DNA from 3 places in the Pseudomonas sp. S1_E05 genome. Region 1 is predicted to be linked to each of the others. Evidence: predicted binding sites of a transcription regulator. Region 1 holds the regulator's gene; each other region holds the start of a gene.
What was found. The regulator sigma-54, encoded in region 1, starts transcription at its own class of promoters, with help from an activator protein. The targets are predictions, from matches to a motif close to ANTGGCATNNANNTTGCTNT.
Positions count from the first base shown of each region.

Region 2: nirB (nitrite reductase large subunit NirB) is a predicted target of sigma-54. The motif match lies at 1,704-1,723, and genes of this name have one in related genera.
Region 3: AB4N33_RS13295 (circularly permuted type 2 ATP-grasp protein) is a predicted target of sigma-54. The motif match lies at 2,037-2,056, and genes of this name have one in related genera.

Region 1 is NZ_JBFRHM010000001.1:3,806,962-3,810,582, forward strand. Features, by position in the region: gene lptA (lipopolysaccharide transport periplasmic protein LptA) at 1-489, shown strand, start outside; gene lptB (LPS export ABC transporter ATP-binding protein) at 490-1,215, shown strand; gene AB4N33_RS17715 (RNA polymerase factor sigma-54) at 1,398-2,891, shown strand; gene hpf (ribosome hibernation-promoting factor, HPF/YfiA family) at 2,964-3,272, shown strand; gene ptsN (PTS IIA-like nitrogen regulatory protein PtsN) at 3,285-3,621, shown strand, end outside.
Region 2 is NZ_JBFRHM010000001.1:1,163,032-1,166,652, forward strand. Features, by position in the region: gene AB4N33_RS05420 (hypothetical protein) at 1-51, shown strand, start outside; gene AB4N33_RS05425 (acetyltransferase domain-containing protein) at 250-1,404, shown strand; gene nirB (nitrite reductase large subunit NirB) at 1,751-3,621, shown strand, end outside.
Region 3 is NZ_JBFRHM010000001.1:2,883,026-2,886,646, reverse strand. Features, by position in the region: one part of gene AB4N33_RS13310 (IS3 family transposase) at 1-694, shown strand, start outside; gene AB4N33_RS13305 (hypothetical protein) at 923-1,156, shown strand; gene AB4N33_RS13300 (ribonuclease E inhibitor RraB) at 1,356-1,700, shown strand; gene AB4N33_RS13295 (circularly permuted type 2 ATP-grasp protein) at 2,089-3,498, shown strand; gene AB4N33_RS13290 (alpha-E domain-containing protein) at 3,511-3,621, shown strand, end outside.

The DNA.
Region 1 (3,621 bases):
AGCGCCTGGTCTCTGCCGAACGATCAGCAGCAGCCTATCCGCATCCAGGCCGACGACGCCCAACTGGACGACAAGAACGGCGTGGCCACCTATACGGGCGACGTGGTCATCACCCAGGGCTCGATGAAGGTCACCGGCAACAAGGTCACCATGACCCGGGCGCCCAACGGTGACATCGACGTGGTGACCTCGGTGGGCAACCTCGCCTACTTCGAGCAACTGCAAACGGCGGGCGACACCAAACCGGTGCAGGGCTACGGCGTCACCATCCAGTACCACGCCACGCAGGACCGCGTCGTGCTGATCGACCGCGCCAAGGTCATCGACAAGGACGGCAACGTGACCCAGGGCGAGAAAATCGTCTATGACACCAACAAGAAACTTGCCAGTGCCGGCCGCGCCACGGGTACCAACGTGACAGAGTCGCGTCCGCGTATCGACATGGTGATCCAGCCTAAAAAGAAAACCGAAGAGCAAAAGGCCCCGTAAATGGCAACTCTGAAAGCTCAGCATCTGGCCAAGAGCTACAAGAGCCGCCAGGTCGTGCGCGACGTCAGCCTGTCCATCGACAGCGGTCAGATCGTCGGCCTGCTTGGCCCTAACGGCGCCGGCAAGACCACCTGCTTCTACATGATCGTTGGCTTGGTCCAGGCCGATCAGGGCCGCGTCCTGATCGATGACCTCGACGTCAGCCACCAGCCGATGCACGGCCGCGCAAAAGCCGGTATCGGCTATCTGCCGCAGGAAGCGTCGATCTTTCGCAAGCTCTCGGTCGCCGACAACATCATGGCGATCCTCGAGACCCGCAAGGAACTCGACAAGGCCGGCCGTCGCAAGGAATTGGAAAGCCTGTTGCAGGAATTCCACATCAGCCACATCCGCGACAACCTCGGTATGAGCCTGTCCGGTGGTGAACGCCGCCGCGTGGAAATTGCTCGCGCCCTGGCGACCAGCCCGAAATTCATCCTGCTCGACGAACCTTTCGCCGGCGTGGACCCGATCTCGGTCGGTGACATCAAGCAGATCATCCATCACCTCAAGGCCAAAGGCATTGGCGTGCTGATCACCGACCACAACGTCCGTGAGACCCTGGATATCTGCGAAACCGCCTACATCGTCAACGATGGCCAACTGATTGCCGAAGGTGACGCTGAAACCATCCTGGCCAACGACCTGGTCAAGGAAGTGTACCTGGGCCACGAGTTCCGCCTTTAAGCGTCGAGGTCCCTGGCTGATCTACCGAGCGCTTGTATCAATAAAAAATCAAGGCTTTTTTATTGTTACAGCGCTCTAGGCAAACGCTGCTGTTTCAGGCATATAATTTGCTTATGTTTGGCGCTTCGGCGCCCTGTAGTGGATGGCGCATGTGCGCCGGAAAAAGGTGTTAAGCCCCTGCCATGAAACCATCGCTAGTCTTGAGAATGGGCCAGCAGCTGACGATGACACCGCAGCTGCAACAGGCCATCCGCCTGCTCCAATTGTCGACCCTGGACCTGCAACAGGAAATCCAGGAGGCCTTGGAGTCCAATCCGATGCTCGAACGCCAGGAGGAAGGCGACGACTTCGACAACACCGACCCGATGGCCGACAACGTCGAACAGAAGCCCACCCCCGACACTCAGGAAACCTCCTACCAGGAAAGCGCGCCGACGGTCGACAACCTCGAAGAAGGCGACTGGAACGAGCGTATCCCCAACGAACTGCCCGTCGACACCGCCTGGGAAGACGTCTATCAGACCAGTGCCAGCAGCCTGCCCAGCAGCGATGACGACGAGTGGGATTTCACCACCCGCACATCGGCCGGCGAAAGCCTGCAAAGTCACCTGCTGTGGCAGTTGAACCTGGCACCGATGTCCGATACCGATCGTTTGATCGCCGTGACCCTGATCGATTGCATCAACAATCAGGGCTACCTGGACGAAACGCTCGAGGAGATCCTCGAAGCCTTCGATCCGGAACTGGACATCGAACTGGACGAAATCGAAGCCGTCCTGCACCGCATCCAGCAATTCGAACCTGCCGGCATCGCCGCCCGAAACCTGGGTGAGTGCCTGCTGCTGCAACTGCGCCAGCTCCCCGCCAAGACACCCTGGCTGGCAGAGGCCAAGCGTCTGGTCACCGACTACATCGACCTGCTCGGCGGCCGCGACTACAGCCAGCTGATGCGCCGCATGAAGCTCAAGGAAGACGAACTGCGCCAGGTGATCGAGCTGGTGCAAAGCCTGAACCCGCGCCCGGGCTCGCAAATCGAGTCCACCGAAGCCGAATACGTCGTCCCCGACGTCATCGTACGCAAGGACAACGAGCGCTGGCTGGTGGAGCTGAACCAGGAATCGGTGCCACGCCTGCGGGTCAACGCCCAGTACGCCGGTTTCGTGCGCCGCGCCGACACCAGTGCCGACAACACCTTCATGCGCAATCAGTTGCAGGAAGCGCGCTGGTTCATCAAGAGCCTGCAGAGCCGAAACGAAACACTGATGAAAGTAGCCACCCAGATCGTCGAGCATCAGCGCGGTTTTCTGGAGTACGGCGACGAAGCGATGAAACCGCTGGTGTTGCATGACATCGCCGAAGCGGTGGGCATGCACGAATCGACGATATCCCGCGTGACGACGCAAAAGTTCATGCATACCCCGCGGGGTATTTATGAGCTGAAATACTTTTTCTCCAGCCATGTCAGCACCTCCGAAGGCGGTGAATGCTCGTCCACGGCGATCCGCGCGATCATCAAAAAACTGGTAGCGGCGGAAAATCAGAAAAAGCCGTTGAGTGACAGCAAGATCGCTGGTTTACTGGAGGCACAAGGCATTCAGGTGGCTCGCCGCACCGTCGCCAAGTACCGTGAATCCCTCGGGATCGCGCCTTCGAGCGAACGCAAGCGGTTGATGTAGGGCCACGCCACAGCGTTCCAGTGGCAAACATTTGTTTGCCGCTTTATGCACTGGCAACGAAGGAGAAGCTGTATGCAAGTCAACATCAGTGGACACCAACTGGAAGTGACCGAACCTCTTCGCACCTACATCGGCGAAAAACTCGATCGGCTGGAGCGACACTTCGACAAGATCACCAATGTCCAGGTCACGATGACCGTCGAAAAGCTCAAACAGAAAATCGAAGCCACCTTGCATATTCCTGGCGGTGAAGTGGTCGCCAACGCGGAACATACCGATATGTACGCGGCCATCGACGCACTGACCGACAAGCTGGATAAACAACTCAAAAAGCATAAGGAAAAGACCCAGAGCCTCCTCCAGGGCGCAACCGGTCGTTAACACTCCCTACCCATGATCCGACTTGAAAGCATACTGACCCCCGGCCGTTCCCTCGTGAACGTGCCGGGCGGCAGCAAAAAGAAAGCCCTTGAGCAAATTGCCAACCTGATCGCACGGGAAGTCCCCGATCTGGAGATGCAAGATGTCTTCGAGGCACTGATCGCCCGTGAAAAACTCGGCTCGACCGGTTTTGGCAACGGCATCGCCATTCCGCACTGCCGGCTCAAGGGTTGCACCTCGCCCGTCAGCGCCTTGATGCACCTGGATGCACCCATCGATTTCGACGCCATCGACGGCGCGCCGGTAGACCTGTTGTTTGTGCTGCTGGTCCCGGAAGCTGCTACCGATG
Region 2 (3,621 bases), 2.6 Mb from region 1:
GGCTGTCACTTCATCGAACCCTACCAACGCTCCCACAGGGATTTGGGCTAAACACACATTCTGTGAGCGACCCGGCCCCCTGTAGGAGCGAGCTTGCTCGCGATAGCGGTGGGGCAGTCAGCATTGCTGTCGGCGGGATTGATGCCATCGCGAGCCAGCTCGCTCCTACAGAAGGCTTCGGAAATGCTTGAGATGTTATAGGGTAACAATATAAGGTGCTGGCCCCCGTGCCTGCACTGCGAATACCCCATGACCCTCACACCACCGCGTTCCACCGTCGTCCGGCTCCTGAGCATCGATGCACTCAGAGGCCTGGTGATTCTGTTCATGCTGCTCGATCACGTGCGCGAAACCTTCTTCCTGCACCATCAGGTGGGCGATCCCATGAGCGTTGCCACGACTGAACCCGCGTTGTTCTTCAGTCGCACCCTGGCGCACCTGTGTGCCCCGGTGTTCGTGCTGCTCACTGGCCTGTCGGCATGGCTGTACGGCGAGAAGTACGCGGGCAAGGGCGACGTCTGTCGTTTCCTGTTCAACCGCGGGCTGTTTCTGGTGGTGCTCGAATTCACCCTGGTCAATTTCGCCTGGACCTTCCAGCTGCCGCCAAGCGTCATTTACCTGCAAGTGATCTGGGCCATCGGCCTGAGCATGATCGCGTTGTCGGCACTGGTCTGGCTGCCGCGCCCGGTTTTGTTGCTCCTGAGCGTTGTGATCATCGCCGGGCACAACCTGTTGGACACGCTGCATTTCCCGGTTGAATCGGCCATGCACATACCCTGGGCAATCTTGCATGATCGCGGTTGGATCGAATTGACCGATGGCCTGCGCCTGCGCACCTCCTATCCGCTGTTGCCGTGGATCGGCGTGATCGGCCTCGGCTACGCCATGGGGCCGTGGTTCGGGAAAATGGCCGATGTCGGCGCACGGCAACGCGCATTGCTGATCAGTGGTGTCGTCGGTCTGGCCGGGTTCGTTGCCCTGCGTTTGCTCAACGGCTATGGCGAAAAATCCTGGAGCGTGGGCGAGTCGTCCGTGCAAACGCTGATGAGTTTTTTGAACATCACCAAATACCCGCCGTCATTGTTGTTCCTGACCTTGACCCTCAGCGTCGGCTGCTTGCTGCTCCTGTGGTTTGAACGGCAACGCCCCTGGTTGCGCCCGCTGGCGGTGTTCGGTTCGGCGCCGATGTTCTTCTACCTGTTGCACCTGTATGCGCTGAAAGTGCTGTACCTCATTGCGGTCGCGCTGTTCGGCCTGAACCAGGGCAACTGGTTTGGCTTCAGCTCGATAGGTGCGGTGTGGTTGACCGCGTTGTTGCTGGCCGTCGCCCTGTATCCACCGGTCAAGGCCTTTGCCGCATTGAAGGCGCGCCGTCGTGACCTTGCCTGGCTCAAATACCTTTGACCGTGCACTTTTATAAAGCCCCATTGCTGTGCGTTGCACTATGCGAAGGCAAAACTCTAGGGCGAGAGGGATTGGAGAGCTGACGCCCAAGTGCCCGTAAATCGGGGCGTTTGGTCACGCTCGAAGGAATCTGGCACAAACACTGCAATACACCTGGCAGGCCCACCACAAACGCAGTCGAGTGGGCAGCCCGCTTGGTCAACGACGATCGAAACAAGGGCAACATCGGTGGATCAGGCATAGCTGTCTGGGCTCAACACCGCAAAAGAACAGGCAAAGACGCCTGGAACCGCAAGGTTTCAGGCGTTTTTTTTGCTTTTTGAACCGTTTTAGCCAGGTGCTCCTTATGAACTCCAATGTTGCCGCGTTGAACAAATTGCAAACGCTGATCGTGATCGGCAATGGCATGGTTGGCCATCACTGCGTCGAACAGTTGATCGAGAAGGGCGCGCTTGAGCACTACCACATTCATGTGTTCAGCGAAGAGCCGATGCGTGCCTACGATCGTGTGCATCTGTCGGAGTATTTCACCGGTCGCGACGCCGAATCCCTGGCCCTGGGCGATGCCGCGTTGTACCAGACACCCGGCGTGACCCTGCACCTGGGCGTGCCAGTGCTGGAAATCGAGCGTGCCACCCGCCATGTGGTCACCGCACAAGGCGGCATCGCCTACGACAAATTGATCCTGGCCACCGGCTCCTATCCGTTCGTGCCACCGGTGGAAGGTGCCGAGGGCAATTCGCGCCTGGTGTATCGCACCCTCGAAGACCTCGATGCCATCCGCGCCGCAGCCGCCAATGCCCGTCGTGGTGTGGTGGTCGGCGGTGGCCTGTTGGGCCTGGAAGCGGCCAATGCCCTGAAAAGCCTGGGCCTGGAAGCCCATGTGGTGGAATTCGCCCCGCGCCTGATGCCGGTGCAACTGGACGACATGGGTGGTCTTGCACTCAAGGCACAGATCGAACGCCTGGGCGTCGGTGTGCACCTGTCCCGTGCCACGCAGTCGATCAGCGCCGGTGACGAGTATCGCTATCGGATGAATTTCGCCAATGACGAGTTCCTCGAAACCGACCTGATCGTGTTCTCCGCCGGCATCCGTGCGCAAGACGCGCTGGCTCGCCAATGCGCGCTGGAGATCGGCCCGCGCGGCGGCGCCGTGATCGACAACCATTGCCTGAGCAGTGATCCGCACATCTACGCCATCGGTGAATGCGCCTCGTGGAACGGTAGCCTGTTCGGCCTGGTCGCGCCGGGCTACCAGATGGCGCGCAACGTCGCTGCACAGTTGTGCAACGAAGTGGCAGAACCGTTCATGGGCGCCGACATGTCGACCAAGCTCAAGCTGCTGGGTGTCGACGTTGGTTCGATCGGCGACGCCCAGGGCAGCACCCCGGGCTCGCGCAGCTTCCAGTTCGTCGATGAAGCCAGCGCCAGCTATCGCCGGTTGGTGGTGAGTGCCTGCGGCAAGTATGTGATCGGCGCGGTGCTGGTCGGCGACAACAGCTATTACGACACGCTGCTGCAATACGCGCAGAACGCCATCGCCTTGCCCGCGGAACCGGCCGGCCTGATCCTGCCGACCTCCGAAGGCGCGCCGACCCTGGGCCCAGGCGCTTTGCCGGAGTCGGCCACCATCTGTTCGTGCCACAACGTCACCAAGGGCTCGATCTGCTCAGCCATTGACGGCGGCTGCACCGACCTCGGTCTGCTCAAATCGCAAACCAAGGCCTGCACCGGTTGCGGCGGCTGCGCCGGGCTGCTCAAGCAGGTCTTCGAACATGAGCTGATCGCGCGCGGCGTCAGTGTCGACAAGAGCCTGTGCGAACATTTTGCCTACACCCGTCAGGAGTTGTACGCATTGGTGCGGGTGGAAGGGGGGATCAGCTTCGACGAACTGCTGGCCAAGCATGGCCGTGGCCACATTGGCTGCGACATCTGCAAGCCTGCCGTCGGTTCGATCCTCGCGTCCTGCTGGAATCAGCCGATCATGGACGCTTCGCTCGTGCCGTTGCAGGACACCAACGACACCTTCATGGCCAACATGCAGAAGAACGGCACGTATTCGGTGGTGCCGCGCATTCCCGGTGGCGAAATCACCGCCGACAAGCTGATTGCGATTGGCGTGGTGGCGAAGAAATACGACCTCTACACCAAGATCACCGGCGGCCAGCGCATCGACCTGTTCGGCGCGCAGTTGCATGAGTTGCCGGACATCTGGGC
Region 3 (3,621 bases), 920 kb from region 1:
GCACCACAAGGCGTCCAGAGAGTCGGCCGGCGCACGTACTTTGTCCAAGGAGCTACAAGCCAAAGGGCATCGTATCGGGCGTTATATGGCTCGCAGTTTGATGCGCGAAGCTGGCATCGCTAGTCGTCAGCGCCGGCGCCATAAGTACAAGTCGCCGGGTGTGGAGGCCTTGGTGGCGCCGCACGTGCTCAAGCGAAAATTTGATGTGACGGCGGTTAATCAGGTGTGGTGTGGCGACGTGACATACATCAAGGTCGGCAAGCGGTGGATGTACTTCGCCGCCGTTTTGGATCTGTACGCTCGCAGGATCGTAGGGTGGTCGTTCTCGATGATTTCTGATGCCAACCTGACCTGCGAAGCGCTACGCATGGCGGTTGAGCTGCGCGGCCATCCCCAGGATGTGTTGTTTCATTCTGATCAAGGTTGCCAGTACACCAGCCATAAATTCCGAAATGCGCTTGTGAAACATCGGTTTAGGCAAAGTATGAGCCGTAAAGGCGAGTGCTGGGACAATGCCCCGATGGAGCGTTTCTTTGGTAGTTTGAAGTCCGAGTGGGTGCCTGAAACGGGCTACAAACTGGAGCATGAGGCCCGGGCAGATGTGCAGCGCTATGTCTCGCGCTACAACATCAGTAGGCCTCACAGCTATAACGACTACAGGTCGCCGGTCGTGAAGGAAAGGTTGGCGGCGTGAACCGTAATCAGTGTCCAAGATTACTTGACCAGTTCAGCTTGCTCGCGATAGCGGTAGACCAGTCGCCAGCTTTATATCTGGCACACCGCCATCGCGGGCAAGCCCGCTCCTACAGTGGAGTCCTGCTATTTATTTGTATCGGTGCATCGCAATCCATGTGAACGTTCCCCCAAGCCCAAAGTCCAGATAAATGTGAACCCACATACGGGTTTGTTCGAGGAGGCTTTGATGCAAAAGTGGAAAGTCACTTTCGTGGATGATCACGGCGAAACAGTCGATGAAGTCTTTGAGTGTGAGCAGTGCCCGGATAACGAGCAAGCCGCCAAACTCATCAAGGCTCGGCTCCTGCCAGTCGCCGCCGAACTGGATCTGAACGATCTGGAAGGGCGAACCAGCGACGCGAGTGTAAAAAGTCTCAAGATTCAGAACAGCATACAAATCCTCGGTATCTCCCCCGTCTGAAACACCTCACCGCACATCTGCTACAACCAGGCCTTGGCAGCTCGACTTGCAAGGGGCTAATCTGCAAGCGAGATCAGCGAATGGATCGCTAAGGTCTGGTCTTGTCAGCTACATGCTTGTTCCCATCGCAGTGCCCGCGTTGTTTGTGCGGGCGTAGGGAGTACGGAAAGTCTATCCATCGGTTTAAGGAGGACGTTTCATGAGCACAGAAGCCTATCAAGAAGACATCAGCAGCTCGGTGCTGCGCCGCATGAAAGAAGGCGGTTTCGATTTTTCACGGTTCCATCCCATCGAGTTCTACGCCATTTTCCCGGACGAGGAGCGGGCTCGCAGGGCGGCAGGGCATTACTGTGGTGAATCCTTGAATGCACAAGTCAGCGCGCGCGACGATGGCGCATGGTCTCTGGAACTGAGCAAAGTGATGTACGCCACCTACGACGGTATCGGCGACTTTGAGCAGGATTTCGAGGCCGTGGTCGAACCGCTCGGCGGCATCATCGAAGGATGGGGCGTCAAGCAGGAGGTGCGAGGGCGACTCGCCTGACAACCGCACTCAATAACGGCTGACCTTAGGGTTGGCCGTTTTCGTTTGAGCAGGGTGAAACCCGTCTTGGCAAAATCCTGAAACAAGAATGGATGACAAAAAAAAGCCGCCTGGAGAGGCGGCTAAAAGGGAAGTTCGGGGAGCAAATCCAGCGAATGGGTGGATTATCCGCATCGACAGCCGAGCAGTGAAATCAACTCTGGCTATGCTGCTGATAGACCGCAGCATTGCCTTGCAATGAAGCGGGGATGATCAGGTTGGAGCATTTGTCGCACAGGAATGGTGCGGCCAATGCAGTTTGAATATCCAACCGATTGATATTAAAGCGTTTATGCCGATGGCACGGGCCTTGCGAAGGCCTGTTAGTCCGGGTGACAAGGAGTACGGCATGATCCGCACCTATTACGATGAAATGTACGATGCCGGCGGCCAGGTTCGCCCGCATTACCGGGAATTTGCCCGTTGGCTGGCCGAAACGCCGGATGAGCTGCTGGCTCAGCGCCGTCGCGAAGCCGATCTGCTGTTCCATCGCGCCGGGATTACCTTCACGCTCTATGGGGACGAGCAGGGCACCGAGCGCCTGATTCCCTTCGACACCATCCCGCGCAGTATCCCCGCCAGTGAATGGCGGATTGTCGAGCGCGGTTGCATCCAGCGGGTCAAGGCGTTGAACATGTTCCTCGCCGACCTCTACCACGAGCAGCGCATCATCAAGGCCGGCATCATCCCGGCCGAGCAGGTGCTGGCCAACGAGCAATACCAGTTGGCGATGCAGGGGCTGGATCTGCACCGCGATATCTATTCGCACATCTCCGGCGTCGATCTTGTGCGCGATGGCGATGGCACGTACTACGTGCTCGAAGACAACTTGCGCACCCCCAGCGGTGTCAGCTACATGCTCGAAGATCGCAAGATGATGATGCGGCTGTTCCCCGAGTTGTTCTCGACCCAGCGCATCGCGCCGATCGACCACTACCCGAACCTGTTGCTCGACACCCTGAAAAGCTCCAGCCCGATCGACAACCCCAGCGTGGTGGTGCTGACGCCGGGGCGCTTCAACAGCGCGTTCTTCGAGCATGCATTCCTCGCCCGTGAAATGGGCGTCGAGCTGGTGGAAGGCGCCGACCTGTTCGTGCGCGATGACAAGGTGTTCATGCGCACCACGGACGGGCCGAAAGCCGTCGATGTGATCTACCGCCGGCTCGACGACGCATTCCTCGACCCGCTGGCGTTCAATCCGGATTCGATGCTCGGTGTTCCGGGGCTTTTGTCGTCCTACCGCTCAGGGAACGTGGTGCTGGCCAATGCCATCGGTACCGGCGTGGCAGACGACAAGTCGGTGTATCCGTTCGTCACCGACATGATCCGTTTTTACCTGGATGAAGAGCCGATCTTGAAGAACGTTCCTACATACCAGTGTCGTAATCCTTCCGAGCTTTCCCACGTCCTGGCCCATCTGCCGGACCTGGTGGTCAAGGAAACCCAGGGTTCCGGCGGTTACGGGATGCTGGTGGGGCCGGCCGCGACGACGGCGGAGATCGAGTCGTTCCGCGCGCGCATCAAGGCCAAGCCCCATGCTTATATCGCGCAACCGACGTTGTCTTTGTCGACCTGTCCGACCTTCGTCGAGAACGGCATAGCACCGCGGCATATCGACCTGCGCCCGTTTGTATTGTCAGGCCGCGAAACCCGGGTCGTGCCCGGTGGTTTGACCCGCGTTGCCCTGCGAGAAGGCTCCCTGGTGGTGAATTCCTCCCAGGGTGGCGGAACCAAGGACACCTGGGTGGTCGAGGATTGAAGGAAGCCTGCCATGTTAAGTAGAACTGCCTCGGATTTGTATTGGATGTCGCGTTACCTGGAGCGGGCGGAAAACCTCGCCCGGATGCTCGACATCAGTTATTCGCTGTCGCTGATGCCCCAG